Regions from separate parts of the Massilia sp. GER05 genome, predicted to be linked through region 2. Evidence: riboswitches for the same ligand, from Rfam matches in the RefSeq annotation. Region 2 holds a riboswitch; the other holds the start of a gene.
The links. Region 2 has a riboswitch for cobalamin ahead of ACL58G_RS00220 (TonB-dependent receptor domain-containing protein). Riboswitches for the same ligand answer to the same signal wherever they lie in the genome.
Positions count from the first base shown of each region.

Region 1: it holds a riboswitch for cobalamin, as region 2 does, so the genes downstream of both, ACL58G_RS27750 (TonB-dependent receptor) here and ACL58G_RS00220 (TonB-dependent receptor domain-containing protein) in region 2, are expected to answer to the same signal.

Region 1 is NZ_CP178858.1:6,284,506-6,291,940, forward strand. It holds gene ACL58G_RS27740 (hypothetical protein) at 1-239, opposite strand, end outside; gene ACL58G_RS27745 (thiol:disulfide interchange protein DsbA/DsbL) at 258-920, opposite strand; gene ACL58G_RS27750 (TonB-dependent receptor) at 1,088-3,070, opposite strand; cobalamin riboswitch at 3,142-3,367, opposite strand; gene ACL58G_RS27755 (M1 family metallopeptidase) at 3,414-5,537, shown strand; gene ACL58G_RS27760 (hypothetical protein) at 5,534-6,430, shown strand; gene ACL58G_RS27765 (DODA-type extradiol aromatic ring-opening family dioxygenase) at 6,493-7,308, shown strand; gene ACL58G_RS27770 (hypothetical protein) at 7,431-7,435, shown strand, end outside.
Region 2 is NZ_CP178858.1:47,659-55,093, forward strand. It holds rRNA gene ACL58G_RS00200 (16S ribosomal RNA) at 1-772, opposite strand, end outside; gene cobT (nicotinate-nucleotide--dimethylbenzimidazole phosphoribosyltransferase) at 1,240-2,265, shown strand; gene ACL58G_RS00210 (adenosylcobinamide-GDP ribazoletransferase) at 2,265-3,047, shown strand; gene cobC (alpha-ribazole phosphatase family protein) at 3,044-3,571, shown strand; cobalamin riboswitch at 3,566-3,799, shown strand; gene ACL58G_RS00220 (TonB-dependent receptor domain-containing protein) at 3,862-5,706, shown strand; gene ACL58G_RS00225 (FecCD family ABC transporter permease) at 5,740-6,762, shown strand; gene ACL58G_RS00230 (ABC transporter ATP-binding protein) at 6,759-7,435, shown strand, end outside.

The DNA of each region.
Region 1 (7,435 bases), 1.0 Mb from region 2:
AGCAGGCATTGCCGGTCGATCTCGCCCTTGAACACGGGGTCCGCGCATTGATTCGTCACCAGCGCATTGCGCTGGTTTTCGGCGTTCACGAGCGCAATGGCGAGCCAGAATGCAAGACCTGCGAGCACGATCACGAGGATCCAGGCCGCGTGATTCCAGTTACTCGAATCGAACAGATGCTCCTCGTCCGGCTTGGACTTGTCGTACATCTTCAGGATCTTGCCTTCGGCATCACTCATTGCGCTGTTTCTACCTTTTTATTTCGACTTGGCGGCTTTCGCGACCAGGGCATCCATTACTTGCAGCGTGGCTCCGAACAGGGCCGGCTCGTTCTGGGTCTTGACCGAATTGTAGACCAATGCCGGCGACGTCTGGTACTTGCCGTCGATGACGATGGTCGGCACGCTGTCGACCTTGTAGTCGCTGGTGATCTGCGGCAGGCGGCGCAGCTTGGTCGTCACGCCGAACGAGTTCCACGCGTCCAGGAACTTGTTACGGTCGAGACCATTCTTCGAGGCCCAGTCGATGATGGCCGCGTCCGTGTTCAGGCGCAGGCGATCGACGTGCCAGGCCTTGAAGACCTTCGGCTGGAACTCTTCGGCCTTGCCCAGCGCTTCCAGCGTCAGGCGCAGGTGCGCTTCCGGATCGTTCGGCCCCGACGACGGCAGGTGGACGCGCTTGAACATGATGTTGTCGCCCTGCTTTTTGACCCACTGTTCGAGCTGCGGTTCCAGCGCGTTGCAGTGCGGGCAGTGGTACATGAAGAACTCGATCACCTCGACCTTTTTACCCGTGGCCTGCACCGGTTGCGGCTGAGCGAGCGTCACGTACTCGACACCGCTCTTCGGGTCGGTCGGCGACGCGAACGCGGTGCTGGCGGCGAGGACGGTGGCGAGCAGGGCAAAACGCAGGGAACGCATAGTTTTCCTTCTAGGGTTGGTTAAGCAAACGACGCGAGATTACCACTTTTTCGGTCGCGAACCTTAGCCAGGGCTTATTTCTTGCAATTGGTTACCGCCGTAACCAACACCGGGGTCAGAGCCCGATTTTGGGCAATTTCCAAATTAAGGGCTCTGACCCCGGTTTGTCAGAAGTCGTACCGGGCCGACAATTTCAGTTGACGTCCGTCGCTCGGGTAGATGCCGCCCTTGCACGAGAACGCATTGCTGAAGTAACGACGGTCCGCCAGGTTCAGCCCCGTCGCGGCGACGTCCCATGCGCCCACCTTGATGCTGTAGCGCGCGTCGAGCGTCGTGTAAGACGGGATCCGTGCGCCGCAGGTGTTGCTGAAGTCGCCGCCGTAGCGCTGGCGGTCGACCCATTGCACGCCCACGTCGGCCGACTGGCCGTTGGCCGGCACCCATGCCAGGCGCGCCGTCACGACGTTCTTCGGCACGAGCGCCAGTTCGCGGCCGGTGTTCGGGCCATCCGTGAAGTGCGCGATCACGTGCTGCAGATGCGCACTCGCACGCCAGCCTGCGGCCAGCGCCGCCTCGGCGTCGATCTCGAAGCCCTTGCGCTCGGTCGGATCGAGGTTCGTGTTCGCACCCCAACCGCCGTTCAGCGTCGGATCATAAAAAATCTCGTTGTCCAGGCGATGGCGGAACACGCGCGCCGTCAACGTGCGGCTGTCGTCGCCCGGCGCACGGCGCAGGGTCGTACCGAGTTCCAGGTCGTGCGACGTCTGCGCCTTCAGGATGTCTCTGCTTGCACGGTAGCCGTTCTCGTCGACGTTGGCCACGCGGTAGCTCTGCCCCGCCTTCGCGTACACCTCGACGAGCGGGTGCACGCGGTAGCTGGCCTGCGCTTCCCACGCGTTCTGCGATTGCGAACGGTCTTCCGGCGCGACGCCACCCACGACGTCCACGACGCTCTTGTCGAAGTTCTCGTGGCGCGCGCCCAGGGCGATGCGGCCGTCGTGGGCCGAATCGAAGCGCAGCTCGTCGCGCAGGTACACGGCTTTCGACGACTGGCTCGCGTCGGCGCTCGAGAACGAGGCCGTCGTCTTGCGCTTCCAGCGCGTGAGGTCAACGCCGCCCACCAGTTCATTGAGCATGCCGCCGACGTCGGACAGCCAGCGGGCGCGCGGCGAGAACTGGTCCTGGCGGCCGTCGTACGCATTGTTCGAGCCGAAGGACAGGTAGTTCGAGCGCACGTTGCGCTCGCGGTGCGACAGGTCGGCCGCCAGGTCGACTGTGCCCAGGCGGTATTCGGCGAAGACGTTCGCGCGGTCCGTGTTCAGCGAGCCGAAGTCGTTCGGCGTCGCGGCCAGGCGCGGGTCCGCGTCGAACTGGGCCAGCGACAGCGCGCCGGGAAGGCGCGAGTCCTGGCGCGCGCTTTCGACGTGGATGCCGGCGCGGCCGCCCGTGAAGCGGGTCTGCAGGTTCAGCGAGGCGGTCGTCTGGTCGAAATCGCTGTTGCGGCGGTAGTTATTCGAACCCTGGCGCGCGACGGCGATGTCGGCGCTGACGTTGCCCGCCGTCTGCGACAGCTGCGCGCGCACATCGTGCTCGTGGAACGAGCCGCCTTCCGCAAACACGGAGCCGTGCAGGCCGCCGGCCACGTTGCGGCGCGTCGTGATCTGGATGATGCCGCCGGTGGCGCCTTCGCCATACAGCACGCTGCCGCCGCCACGGGTGATCTCGATGCGTTCGACCGTGTCGATCGGGATCGTCGACAGCACGGTGTTCGCCAGTTCGTTCTCGTTCAGGCGCACGCCGTCGACCATGATCACCATGTTCTGCGCGCTGTTGGTGCCGAAGCCCCGCAGGTCGAGCGCGAAGTCGGGCGACGAATCCAGGCTCTGGCGGCCGAACACGCCGCCGATCTTGCGGATCGCGCTATTGACGTCGTTGACGCCAGCGCGGCGGATGTCGTCCTGCGTGATGACGGTGGCGCCGATCGGACGCAGGGTTTCCACGCTCGGGAAACGGGCCCCGGTGATGACGACGGTCGATGGGTTGCCGTCCTGGGCGCGCACGGCGCCGGTGGAGAACGACAGGACGATGGCACAGGCCAGCGCGAGCGGCTTGATAGCCGGCGCGCCGCGGGTGGAGGCGGCAGTATGCATTGGATGTTCAGTGTTCGTTTGGCGCCGGCAAGCGTCCCCGCACGCCGGCGTACACAAAAGCGCGGCGTAACGCCGGCTTCCCCTGTCTGGCCGGTCTCCGGGCTCCAAGACGGACCGTCCCACCTTCCTATGCAAGCACAGTGGCTGTCGGGGCGGCCTGTCGCCATGCGGCGACGCTTGTTTACCGTTGCGGGGGCAGCACACGTTGGCACGCCGCCGTAGGCGACGCCGCTTCGTGTTTCCCGTTTAACTGCACGCGCAGACGCGCGTGCGGGCACCAGAACCCCGAGATTATAACCTGTATAGTGTAGGCACAAAAATAACAGCCACGCCGGGATCCCGCATGCTTCCTCGTTTCCGATTTCACCTCGCCCTCGCCGCGCTGCTGCTGGCGGGCGCGGTGGTCGCCGCACCTGCATCCGACGGCATCGCCCTCGCCCCGCCGGATGCCGCCGCCGTGCGCGTGCCCAGCAGCGCGGATGCCTGGGGCGGCCCGCGCACGGGCCGCGAATCCACGCTGTCGGACCGCGTCGTCCATTACGACATCGCCGCCACGCTCGACCCGGTCAAACACACGGTCACGGGCCGCGAGCGGATCACGTGGCGCAACCGCAGCACCGTCGCCGTCAGCAGGGTCTACCTGCACCTGTACATGAACGCGTTCGAGAGCGCGGGCAGCACGTATTTCACCGAGCGGCGCGAGCGCGACGGCACCTTCCGCTCCGGCGTCGACATCAAGGATGCGTGGGGCCACATCGCCCTGCGCCGCGTCGCGCAAGGCGGCGCCAACGTGCCGTGGACGTTCGTCCATCCGGACAACGGCCCGGCGACGGACCATACGGTCGTGCGCTTCGACCTGCCGCAGGCCGTGGCGCCGGGCGCATCGACGACGCTCGACATCGACTTCCTCACGCAGTTGCCGCGCGTCGTCGCCCGCGCCGGCTACTTCGGCACGTTCCACCTCGTCGCCCAGTGGTTCCCGAAGATCGGCGTGCTGGAACTGCCGGGCGAACGGGGGGCGACGTCCCCGCGCTGGAACGTGCACGAGTACCACCTGAATTCCGAGTTCTATGCGGACTTCGGCAGCTACGACGTGAAGCTCACCGTCCCGCGCGACTACACGGTGGGCGCGACGGGCGAACCGCAAGGCGCCCCCGTCGACAAGGACGGCATGCGCACGTGGCGCTTCGTGCAGGGCGACGTCCACGACTTCGCCTGGACGGCGGACAACCAGACAGCCAGGCCGCTCGTCGACACGTGGACCGGCCCGGGCAGCCCGACCGTGACGGTGACCGTGCTGTACCCGCCCGAATTCGCCGCCAGCGCGGCGCCCGCGCTGAAGGCGGCAAAAGCATCGCTGACGTACTTCTCGAACACGCTGGGTCCGTACCCGTACCGGACGCTAACCATCGTGATCCCGCCCTACAACGCGGAGGAAGCGGGCGGCATGGAATACCCGACGTTCTTCACGGCCGAAGCCTACCGGACCGTCGAACCGCGCACCGCGAACCAGTTCGCCCTCGCCTTCGTCACGATCCACGAATTCGGCCACGGCTATTTCTACGGCCTGCTCGCGTCGAACGAATTCGAGGAACCGCTGCTGGACGAAGGCCTCAACGAATACTGGGACAACCGCATGATGCGCGACCAGGGCCAGCTCGCGTACATCGCGCCCCCGCTGCTCGCCCGTCTCGGCTTCGCGCCGGGCTATCCGACCTTCGACGCCGAACGCACCGCGACGCCGCGCCACGACCCGGCCGACCCGCCCGGCGCCAACGCGTGGCACCGCCTGCAGGACATCGGCCCCGTCTACACGCGCACGGCGATCCTGATGCGCGACCTGGAAGCGCGCATCGGCCGCGCACCGATGGAGCGCGCGTTCAAGGAATACTACCGGCGCTGGAAATTCCGCCACCCGAGCACCGCCGACCTGCGCGCAACGCTCGCCGAGGTGACGGGCCAGCGCGCCGTCATCGAGGACGCGTTCGAGCGCCAGGTCTACGCCGTCTCCCGCGTCGACGACGGCATCGCCGACCTCACGAGCACGGAACTGGTGCCGCTCCCCGGCGCGCACGCCAGCCAGTCCGCCGTCGACAAGCGCATCGACGCGGCGCGCGCGGCATGGCGCAAGACGCATCCGGGCGACACCGGGCCGTACCCGTACCGCACCGATGTCACGGTCCGCCGCCACGGCGCGCCCGTGCCGCAGACGCTCGTCGTGAAATTCGCCGACGGCAGCACCGAGACCGCGCGCTGGGATGCCGACGAACGTTGGCACAAGTTCACCTGGACGAAGCCGGCGAAGGCCGTCTCCGCCGAACTCGATCCGCAGCGCCTGCACTACCTGGACGTGAACAAGCTCGATGACAGCCGCACGCTCGCACCGGATGCGCGCGCCTCGCACCGCTGGGGCTTCGAGTTCGCGGCCGTCGTCAACTACCTCCTTGCCCTGATCGCCACCTTATGACGACCGAAACGCTCACGCCCCCTTCGCTCGCGCCGCGCGCGGCCGGCCCGCATGGCGTGCTGCACGCGGCGCGCGCCGCGCTGCAATGGCGTTTGCTGCTGTGGTGGGCCGTGCTCCTGCTGCTGCCGACCGTCGTCGCCGCGCTGCCGGTGTGGGAGCTGCTGGCCGCCAGCCTCGATCACTCCGTGTACGCGGGACGTTTGGCGGAACGCCTCGACATGATCGCGTACGCCGACATCCTGCACGCCGCGCGCGACCAGTACGCGCCGGCGCTGGGCGCGGGCAGCCTCGTCGCACTGGCGCTGACGTTGCTGCTGTCGCCGCTGCTGGCCGGCATGGCGCTCGCCGCCGCGCGCGCGCCGGAACCGCTGGCGTCGGGCGCGTTGCTGGCCGCCGGCGCGCAGTGCTACCCGCGCCTCGCGCGCATGCTCGCGTGGTCGGTCGTCCCGCTGGGCGTGGCGGGACTGATCGGCAGCTCGGCCCACCATCTGGCCGGTCGGATCGCCGAGACGGCGCGGCTGGAAACCGACGCCGAACGCGCGGCGCACCTGGCCACGCTCGCGACCGTCGTGCTGCTCGTGCTGGCCCACGCGACGGTCGACATCGGCCGCGCCATGCTGGCCGCCGACCGCCGCCGTACGTCCGCCATCGGCGCGTGGTGGCGCGGCTGCGGGCAGCTGGCACGCCGGCCGCTCGCGCTGCTGGGCACCTATCTGGGCATCACCGCGGCCGGTCTCGCGCTCGCGGCCGTGCTCGCGTTCGCGCGCGTGCACGTGCCCGCGCTGGGGACGGCCGGCACCATCGGCGCCGTCGTGCTGGCCCAGCTCGTCGTGCTCGTGCTCGGGTGGATGCGGATGGCGCGCCTGTTCGCGCTGGTGGCGCTGCTGCGCTGATCCACGCAATCACTGTGGATCGGCTACCATGAACGCTTCGATTGCCGTCTGAAGGAGCCGCCATGACCCGTTTGCCCACTTATTTCGTCTCGCACGGAGGCGGCCCGTGGCCGTGGATGAAGGACCAGTACGGCCCCACATATGCCGAGCTGGAAGCGTCGCTGGTCGACATCAAGCGCCAGGTCGGCGTGCGTCCGAAGGCCGTGCTCGTCGTGACGAGCCACTGGGAGACGGACGATTTCACCGTATCGTCCGGCACGGCCCCGGGCATGATCTACGACTACGGCGGCTTCCCGCCGCACACGTACCAGATCCGCTATCCGGCGCCGGGCGAACCGCGGCTGGCGGCGCGCGTCGCGCAACTGCTGAACGATGCCGGCCAGCCTGCCCGCCTGGATGCGGAACGCGGCTTCGACCACGGCACGTTCTCGATGCTCGCGCCGATCTATCCCGAGGCCGACATGCCGGTCGTACAGCTGTCGATCCGCCACGGCTACGACCCGGCCGTGCACCTGGCGGCCGGCCGCGCGCTGGCCCCGCTGCGCGACGAGGGCGTGCTGATCCTGGGCAGCGGCCTGTCGTTCCACAACCTGCGCCAGTTCGGCCCGGGCGGCGCGCTGGCGTCGAACGCGTTCGATACGTGGCTGCAGCACGTGCTGCTGGAGTTATCTCCCGCCGACCGCGAGCAGGCGCTGCTGCACTGGAGCGAGGCACCGTATGCGCGCATGGCGCATCCGCGCGAGGATCACCTCGTGCCGCTGTGGGTGGCGCTGGGTGCGGCCGAGCAGGAGGCGGCCGCGTGCGTGTATCACGAGGAGAGTTTCTTTGGGGCGTTGACGGTGTCGAGTTTCAGGTTTGGCGGGCCAAACGTCTCATGATGGTGCCCGGAGCCGGCGTCGAACCGGCACCGGTTGCCAGCACTCGATTTTAAGAACGCAAGTCGATCTTCATTAACGTATTTCGTTCCTCCCTCACGACCTGGCAGACGAAAGGTGACCTGATGGC
Region 2 (7,435 bases):
TGCTCCCCACGCTTTCGTGCATGAGCGTCAATCTTGACCCAGGGGGCTGCCTTCGCCATCGGTGTTCCTCCACATCTCTACGCATTTCACTGCTACACGTGGAATTCTACCCCCCTCTGCCAGATTCAAGCCTTGCAGTCTCCATCGCAATTCCCAGGTTAAGCCCGGGGCTTTCACGACAGACTTACAAAACCGCCTGCGCACGCTTTACGCCCAGTAATTCCGATTAACGCTTGCACCCTACGTATTACCGCGGCTGCTGGCACGTAGTTAGCCGGTGCTTATTCTTCAGGTACCGTCATTAGCCCAGGATATTAGCCCGAGCCGTTTCTTCCCTGACAAAAGAGCTTTACAACCCGAAGGCCTTCTTCACTCACGCGGCATTGCTGGATCAGGCTTGCGCCCATTGTCCAAAATTCCCCACTGCTGCCTCCCGTAGGAGTCTGGGCCGTGTCTCAGTCCCAGTGTGGCTGGTCGTCCTCTCAGACCAGCTACTGATCGTCGCCTTGGTGAGCCTTTACCTCACCAACTAGCTAATCAGATATCGGCCGCTCCAGGAGCATGAGGCCCGAAGGTCCCCCACTTTCATCCGTAGATCGTATGCGGTATTAGCGTAACTTTCGCTACGTTATCCCCCACTCTTGGGTACGTTCCGATATATTACTCACCCGTTCGCCACTCGCCGCCAGGTTGCCCCGCGCTGCCGTTCGACTTGCATGTGTAAAGCATGCCGCCAGCGTTCAATCTGAGCCAGGATCAAACTCTTCAGTTTAATCTCTGTTTTTGCTACTTTCGTAGCAGATCGCTCACTCAAAATACTGACCGTTACTCATTGCTGAGCAACGTATTTCTTTTGCGTGAACATTTGATAATTTAAGCATTCAGCACCCCGAAGGATGCTGGCACTTCATCAAACGCCCACACTTATCGACTGTTGATTGTTAAAGAGCTGTATTCGGTACTGCCTTGCTGCGCTTGCGAATCGTTTTGTTCGTCAGCAGCAGAGGAACGAGATTATGCAGTGTTTCGTTTAACTCGTCAACTCATCTTTTTCGTCAGCGCAAGCGGCGTTGTCAAACCACCTAGCTCAACTGTTTGATTTCGCTGAACTTTTCTTGCACTGCCGAAGCAGGAGGCGAACTATAGCAAACCAGATCGGAGGTATGCAAGGGGCTTACCGTAAGAATTTTCGAGTTGCTTCTGTGCTATCTTTGCCGGCTTCCCCCCCATGGAGTCCCCATGCGCATCGCCCCCACGACGAATCCCGATCTGTCCGCCGCCCTCACCGCCGCCATCAATAACAAGACGAAGCCGCTCGGCAGCCTCGGCGCCCTCGAACGGCTGGCCAGCCGCCTCGGACTGATCCAGAATACGGTCGCGCCCACGATCCGGCAGCCGGCCATTCTCGTGTTCGCGGGCGACCATGGCGTCGTCGCGGAAGGCATCTCCGCCTACCCGCAGGACGTCACGTGGCAGATGGTCGAGAACTTCCTCGCCCAGGGCGCCGCCATCAACGTGTTCGCGCGCCAGAACGGTATAGCCCTGCACGTCGTGGATGCGGGCGTGAATCACGATTTCGGCGCACGCCCCGGCCTCGTCGACCGCAAGGTGGCACCGGGCACGCGCAACTTCGCGGTCGAACCGGCGATGACGCCCGCGCAATGCGCCGCCGCGCTGGAACATGGCGCGGCCCTCGCGGCCGACCTGCCCGGCAACGTGGTCGGCTTCGGCGAGATGGGTATCGGGAATACGACGGCGGCCGCCGCGCTGATGCACAAGCTGACGGGGATTCCCGTCGCGGACTGCGTCGGCGCCGGCACCGGCCTGTCGCCGGACGGCGTGCTGCGCAAGCAGCGCGTGATCGAAGCGGCGGCCGAGCGCCATGCCGGCGTCGACGATCCCCGCGCCGTGCTGGCCACGTTCGGCGGTTTCGAGATCGCGATGATGGCCGGCGCCATGCTGAAGGCGGCCGCGCTGCGCAAGGTCTTGCTGATCGACGGCTTCATCGTCACGAGCGCCCTGCTCGTCGCGGCGCGCATCGAACCCGCGATCCTGGATTACTGCGTGTTCGCGCACTGTTCGGACGAATCTGGCCACCGCCGCATGCTGGACGCGCTCGGCGCCGAGCCGCTGCTGCACCTGAACCTGCGCCTCGGCGAAGGCACGGGCGCCGCGCTCGCCCTGCCGCTGCTGCACGCGGCCGCGAACTTCCTGAACGAGATGGCGACCTTCGAGTCGGCCAGCGTCAGCGAAAAATCGGCCTGATGCATCAAGTCCGCCTGTTCTTCATCGCGCTGCAGTTCTTCACGCGGCTGCCGATCCCGGGCTGGGTCGGCTTCGAGGCCGCGTGGCTGCAGCATGCGTCGCGCTACTTCCCGCTCGTCGGCGTCGTCGTCGCGGCGGTTGCGGCCGGCGTCTATTACGCGGCCGCGCTCGTGCTGCCCGCGCCCGTGGCGGCCGTGCTGTCGACCGCGGCGTCGATCTATATCACGGGCGCATTCCACGAAGACGGCTTCGCCGACACGTGCGACGGCCTCGGTGGCGGCATGACGAAGGAACGGGCGCTGGAGATCATGAAGGATTCGCGCGTCGGCGCGTACGGCGCGATCGGCATCGTGTGCATGCTGGCGACCAAGCTGTCCGCGCTGGCGATGCTGCCGCCGCACGTGGCCGTGGCCGCGTTGTTCGTCGCGCATCCGTTCTCGCGCCTTGCCGCCACGGCGCTGATCTGGAAGCTGGAGTATGTGCGCGGCGAAGGCAAGGCCAAGCCGCTGGCGCAGCAAATGACGACGGCCGAATTCGCGATCGCGACGATCACCTGCACGCTGCCGGCCGCGTACGTTCTGGCCACGAATGCGCTGACGCCGGCCGCCATGCTGGCCGCGATCATCGCAGCGGCACTCGCCGCGGTGTGGCTGGGCCGTTTGTTCGTGCGCCGCCTCGGCGGCTACACGGGCGACTGCCTCGGCGCCGTCCAGCAGCTGGCCGAAGCGCTCATCCATGTCGCCGTGCTGGCCACGCTGGGCCACGGCGCCTGGAACGCATGACGCTATACCTGGTCCGCCATCCGCAACCGGACGTTGCGCCCGGCCTGTGCTACGGCGCCAGCGACGTGCCGATCACCGAAGCAGAACTCGCACGCGTGCAATCCGGGCTCGCCCTGCCGCGCGACCTGCCCGTCTACTCGAGCCCATTGCGACGTTGCGCCTTGCTGGCCGAGCGCCTGGCGCCGGGCCGCGTGACGCTCGACGCGCGCCTGGCCGAGATGGATTTCGGCGCGTGGGAGTTGCGCCCATGGCCGGATATCCCGCGCGCCGACGTCGACGCCTGGACCGCCGACCTGCTCCACCACCGCCCCGGCGGCGCGGAAAACGTGCTGGACGTGGCGCGTCGCGTGCAGGCCTTCGTCGCCGACCTGCGCGCACCGTCCGCGCTCATCGTCTGCCACGCCGGCACGATCCGCCTGCTGGCGGCGCTGCATGGCGGCGTGCCGCTGGAACAGGCGGCACTGAACGCGGCGCAGACGCCGCATCGCATCGGCTACGGCCAGCTGGTCGTGCTGGGCGTATAATGTCGGGGTTTTGGTGCTCGCGCTCCTCTCTGGGGCGCAGTTAAACGGGAAACACGAAGCGCTCTTCAGACAGGCGCCAACGTGTGCTGCCCCCGCAACGGTAAGCAAGTGCCGGCACGCTCCCACGCGTGCGCGGCAACCGTCCCCACATACCACTGTGCATCCGCATGGGAAGGTCGGACGGCCATACTCGCCAGCCCGGATACCGGCCAAAAGGTGGAAGCGCCCTGCGCTTCTGTTCACCTGGCTGACGGGGACGTCGGCCGGTTGTCCATCACAATAAAAACGTCATGTCCTTTCCTGTTTCCCGGCAGGCAGCCGCGCTTTCGCTCGCATTCGCTGCCGCCGCATCGGCCCACGCCGATCCCATTCCCGACACCGTCATCGTCACCGCGAATCGCACGCCGCAGCGCGCCGAAGACGTCATCGCGGACACCGTCGTCATCTCCAGCGACGACATCGCCCGCGCGGGCGCCGGCTCCGTCGCCGACGTGCTGCGCCGCCAGCGCGGCATCGAAATCTCGCGCAACGGCGGCGCGGGCACCAACACCACCGTGTTCCTGCGCGGCGCCAACAGCAACCAGGTCGTCGTCCTCGTCGACGGCGTGCGCATCGGCTCCGCCACCACGGGTGCGGCGTCGTGGAATGCGATCCCGCTGTCGGCCATCGACCACATCGAGATCGTCTACGGCCCCCTGAGCTCCCTGTACGGCGCGGATGCCATCGGCGGCGTCGTGCAGATCTTCACCAAGAAGAGCGAAGGCGCGCCCATGTTCAGCGCCAGCGCGGGCGGCGGCACGTACGGCACCAACCAGTACGACGCCAGCGTGCACGGCTCGACGGGCGGAGAGCACGGCGTGACGTATGCCCTCGCCGGCGCACACGAAGAATCGGACGGCTTCTCGTCCACGCGTCCCGGCTCGTCGAGCTACAACGCGGACGATGACGGCTACACGCGCAACAGCGTCAACGCACGACTCGCACTGCGCCTGGCCGAGGGTCACGAGATCGGCGCGCAATTCATGCAGAGCCGCGTGAGCGCGCAATACGACAGCGGCAAATCGGCCTTCGACACCCACAACATCCAGGAACTCGACAGCTACAGCGTCTTCCTGAACGACCGCTTCCTCCCGAACTGGCGCAGCAGCGTCCAGGCGGCACGCTCGGAAGATAAACTGGGCAGCTTCACGAGCACGACGCCGTCCGGCACCACGCAGCTGAACACGCGCCAGGACGAGTTCACGTGGCAGAACACGTTCGACATCGCCGGCGACACGCTGCAGGTGCTGGCCGGCCACCGCAAGGAACAAGTCCTGTCCAGCGCCATCAGGGACATCAACCGCACGCGCATCACGAATTCCCTCGCGGCCTCGTACGACCTGCGCCGCGGCAGCCACCTGCTGGACGTCAGCGCGCGCAACGACCATTCCGAATACGGCGGCAAGACGACGGGCGCCGTCGGCTACGGCTACGAGTTCACGCAGGACCTGCGCGCCACGGCGAGCTACGGCACGAGCTTCCGCGCCCCCACGTTCAACGAGTTGTACTACCCGGGCTATGGCCTGACGTCGAACCAGCCCGAACGGGGCCGCAATGCGGAAGTGGGCGTGCAGTACCGCGTGGCCGGCGTCGACCTGCAGGCGAACTACTACCGCAACCGCCTGACCGACATGATCGTGTCCGTCACGCCGTGCCCGGGCCGCCCGAACGGCAGCTGCGCGTACAACGTCGACCACGCCCTGCTGGAAGGCCTGACGCTGGCGGCCGACACCCGCATCGGCAACCTGGACCTGCGTGCCAGCGCCGACCTGCAGGACCCGCGCGACGAGACGACCGGCAAGCAGCTGGCCCGGCGCGCGCGCCGCCACGCCAGTTTCGCGGCCGACTACACCGTGGGTGCCGTGGAAACCGGCGTCGAGCTGCAGGCCTCCGGCCGCCGCTTCGACGATGCCGCCAACGCCAACCGCCTCGGCGGCTACGGCCTGCTGAACCTGTACACTACCTGGCACATGACGCGCGACTGGTCGCTGCTGGTCCGCCTCGACAACGCGGCCGACAAGCACTACGACCTGGCGCGCAACTATGGCACCTCTGGGCGCACCTGGTTCGCGGGTTTCCAATATGGTAGCCACTGAGAGAGTTCGCTAACCACCATGTTCCGACGAGCCATGCACCCTGTTCCACCGCCACTGCGCCAGCGCGCCATTCCAATCATCGTCACGCTGCTGTGCGTGGCGGTCGCCAGCCTGCTCGTCGCGGGCATGAGCGGATCGATTGCGGTCGCGCCGGCCGAGCTGCCGGACGCGGTGGCGCAGGTGCTGCGCGGCCGGCCGGAATCGCTGGCCGCATCGCTCGTCGAGCTGCGCGCCGGCCGCGCGCTGATGGCCTTCGTCACCGGCGGCGCGCTCGCGCTGGCCGGCGTCATGATGCAGGCGCTGCTGCGCAATCCGCTCGCCGACCCGTACGTGCTCGGCATCTCGGCCGGCGCGTCGGTCGGCGCGCTGTTCGCGCTCCTGATGATGTGCGCGGCGGCCACCGTGGACGGCGCGGCGATGGCCGGCGCGGTGACGATCGCCCTGCTGCTCTACCTGCTCGCGCGGCGCGACATGCGCAGCGGGGTCGCGGTGGAAGGCGGCACGTCGATGCTGCTGCTGACGGGCACGATCATGCAGGCGGCCAGCATGGCGCTCGTCACGCTGATGCTGTCGATCGCGCCGGAAGGACGCCTGCGCAGCATGGTGTTCTGGATGATCGGCGACCTGGCCGGCGCGCCGCTGCGCATCCTGCCCTGGATCGTGCTGGCCGCGGCGCTCGTGTACGCGCTGCGCAACGCGCGGGCGATGAACATGCTCGCGCTGCACGCGGAAGCCGCCGCCACGCTGGGCGTACGCGTGGGCGCCGTGCGCAAGGGCCTGTTCTTCGTATCGGCCGTGCTGACGGCGAGCGCGGTGACGAGCGCCGGCGCCATCGGCTTCGTCGGCCTGATCGTGCCGCATGCCTGCCGCTTCGCGTTCGGCCCGGACCACCGCGTGCTCATCCCGGCCGCCGTGCTGGGCGGCGGCAGCCTGCTCGTGCTGTGCGATACGGTCGCGCGCACGGTCGTCGCACCGACCCAGCTGCCCGTCGGCGCCATCACGGCGCTGATCGGCGCGCCCGTCTTCCTGTATCAACTGCACCGCCTGCACAAATGACGATCGCGACCCGACAACTGGAATTGCGCGCCGGCGACCGCGTGCTCGTGCACGGCCTGGACTGGGTGGTGCGCGCCGGCGAATGCTGGTCCATCATCGGCCGCAACGGCGCCGGCAAGAGCACCCTGCTGCGCACCGTGGCCGGCCTGCGCGCGCCCGATGCCGGCACCGTCGCGCTGCACGACCGCCCGCTGTCCGCCTGGCCGCTGGAAGCGCTGGCACATGAACGCGCGTACCTGCCGCAGTCGCGCAGCGACGCGTTCGCGTACAGCGTGATGGAAACCGTGCTGTCCGCGCGCCATCCTTACCACGCCAACCATTACTGGGAACAGAGCGACGACCACCACGCGGCCGTGAACGCCCTCGTGGCGATGGAAGTCGACCACCTCGCCACGCGCGATGTCCGTACGTTGTCCGGCGGCGAGCGCCAGCGCGTGGCCATCGCCGCGCTGCTCGCGCAGGACACGCCGCTGCTGCTGCTGGACGAGCCGGCGAACGCGCTCGACCTCGCGCACCAGGTGCGCACGATGTCGCTGCTGTCGCGCCTGTGCCGGCAAAGCGGCAAGACCATCGTGATGATCGGCCACGACCTGAACCTGGCACACAGTATTTCCACCCACGCCCTTCTGCTGATGGGCGACGGCCGCTGGCATGCCGGCACCGTCGACGACGC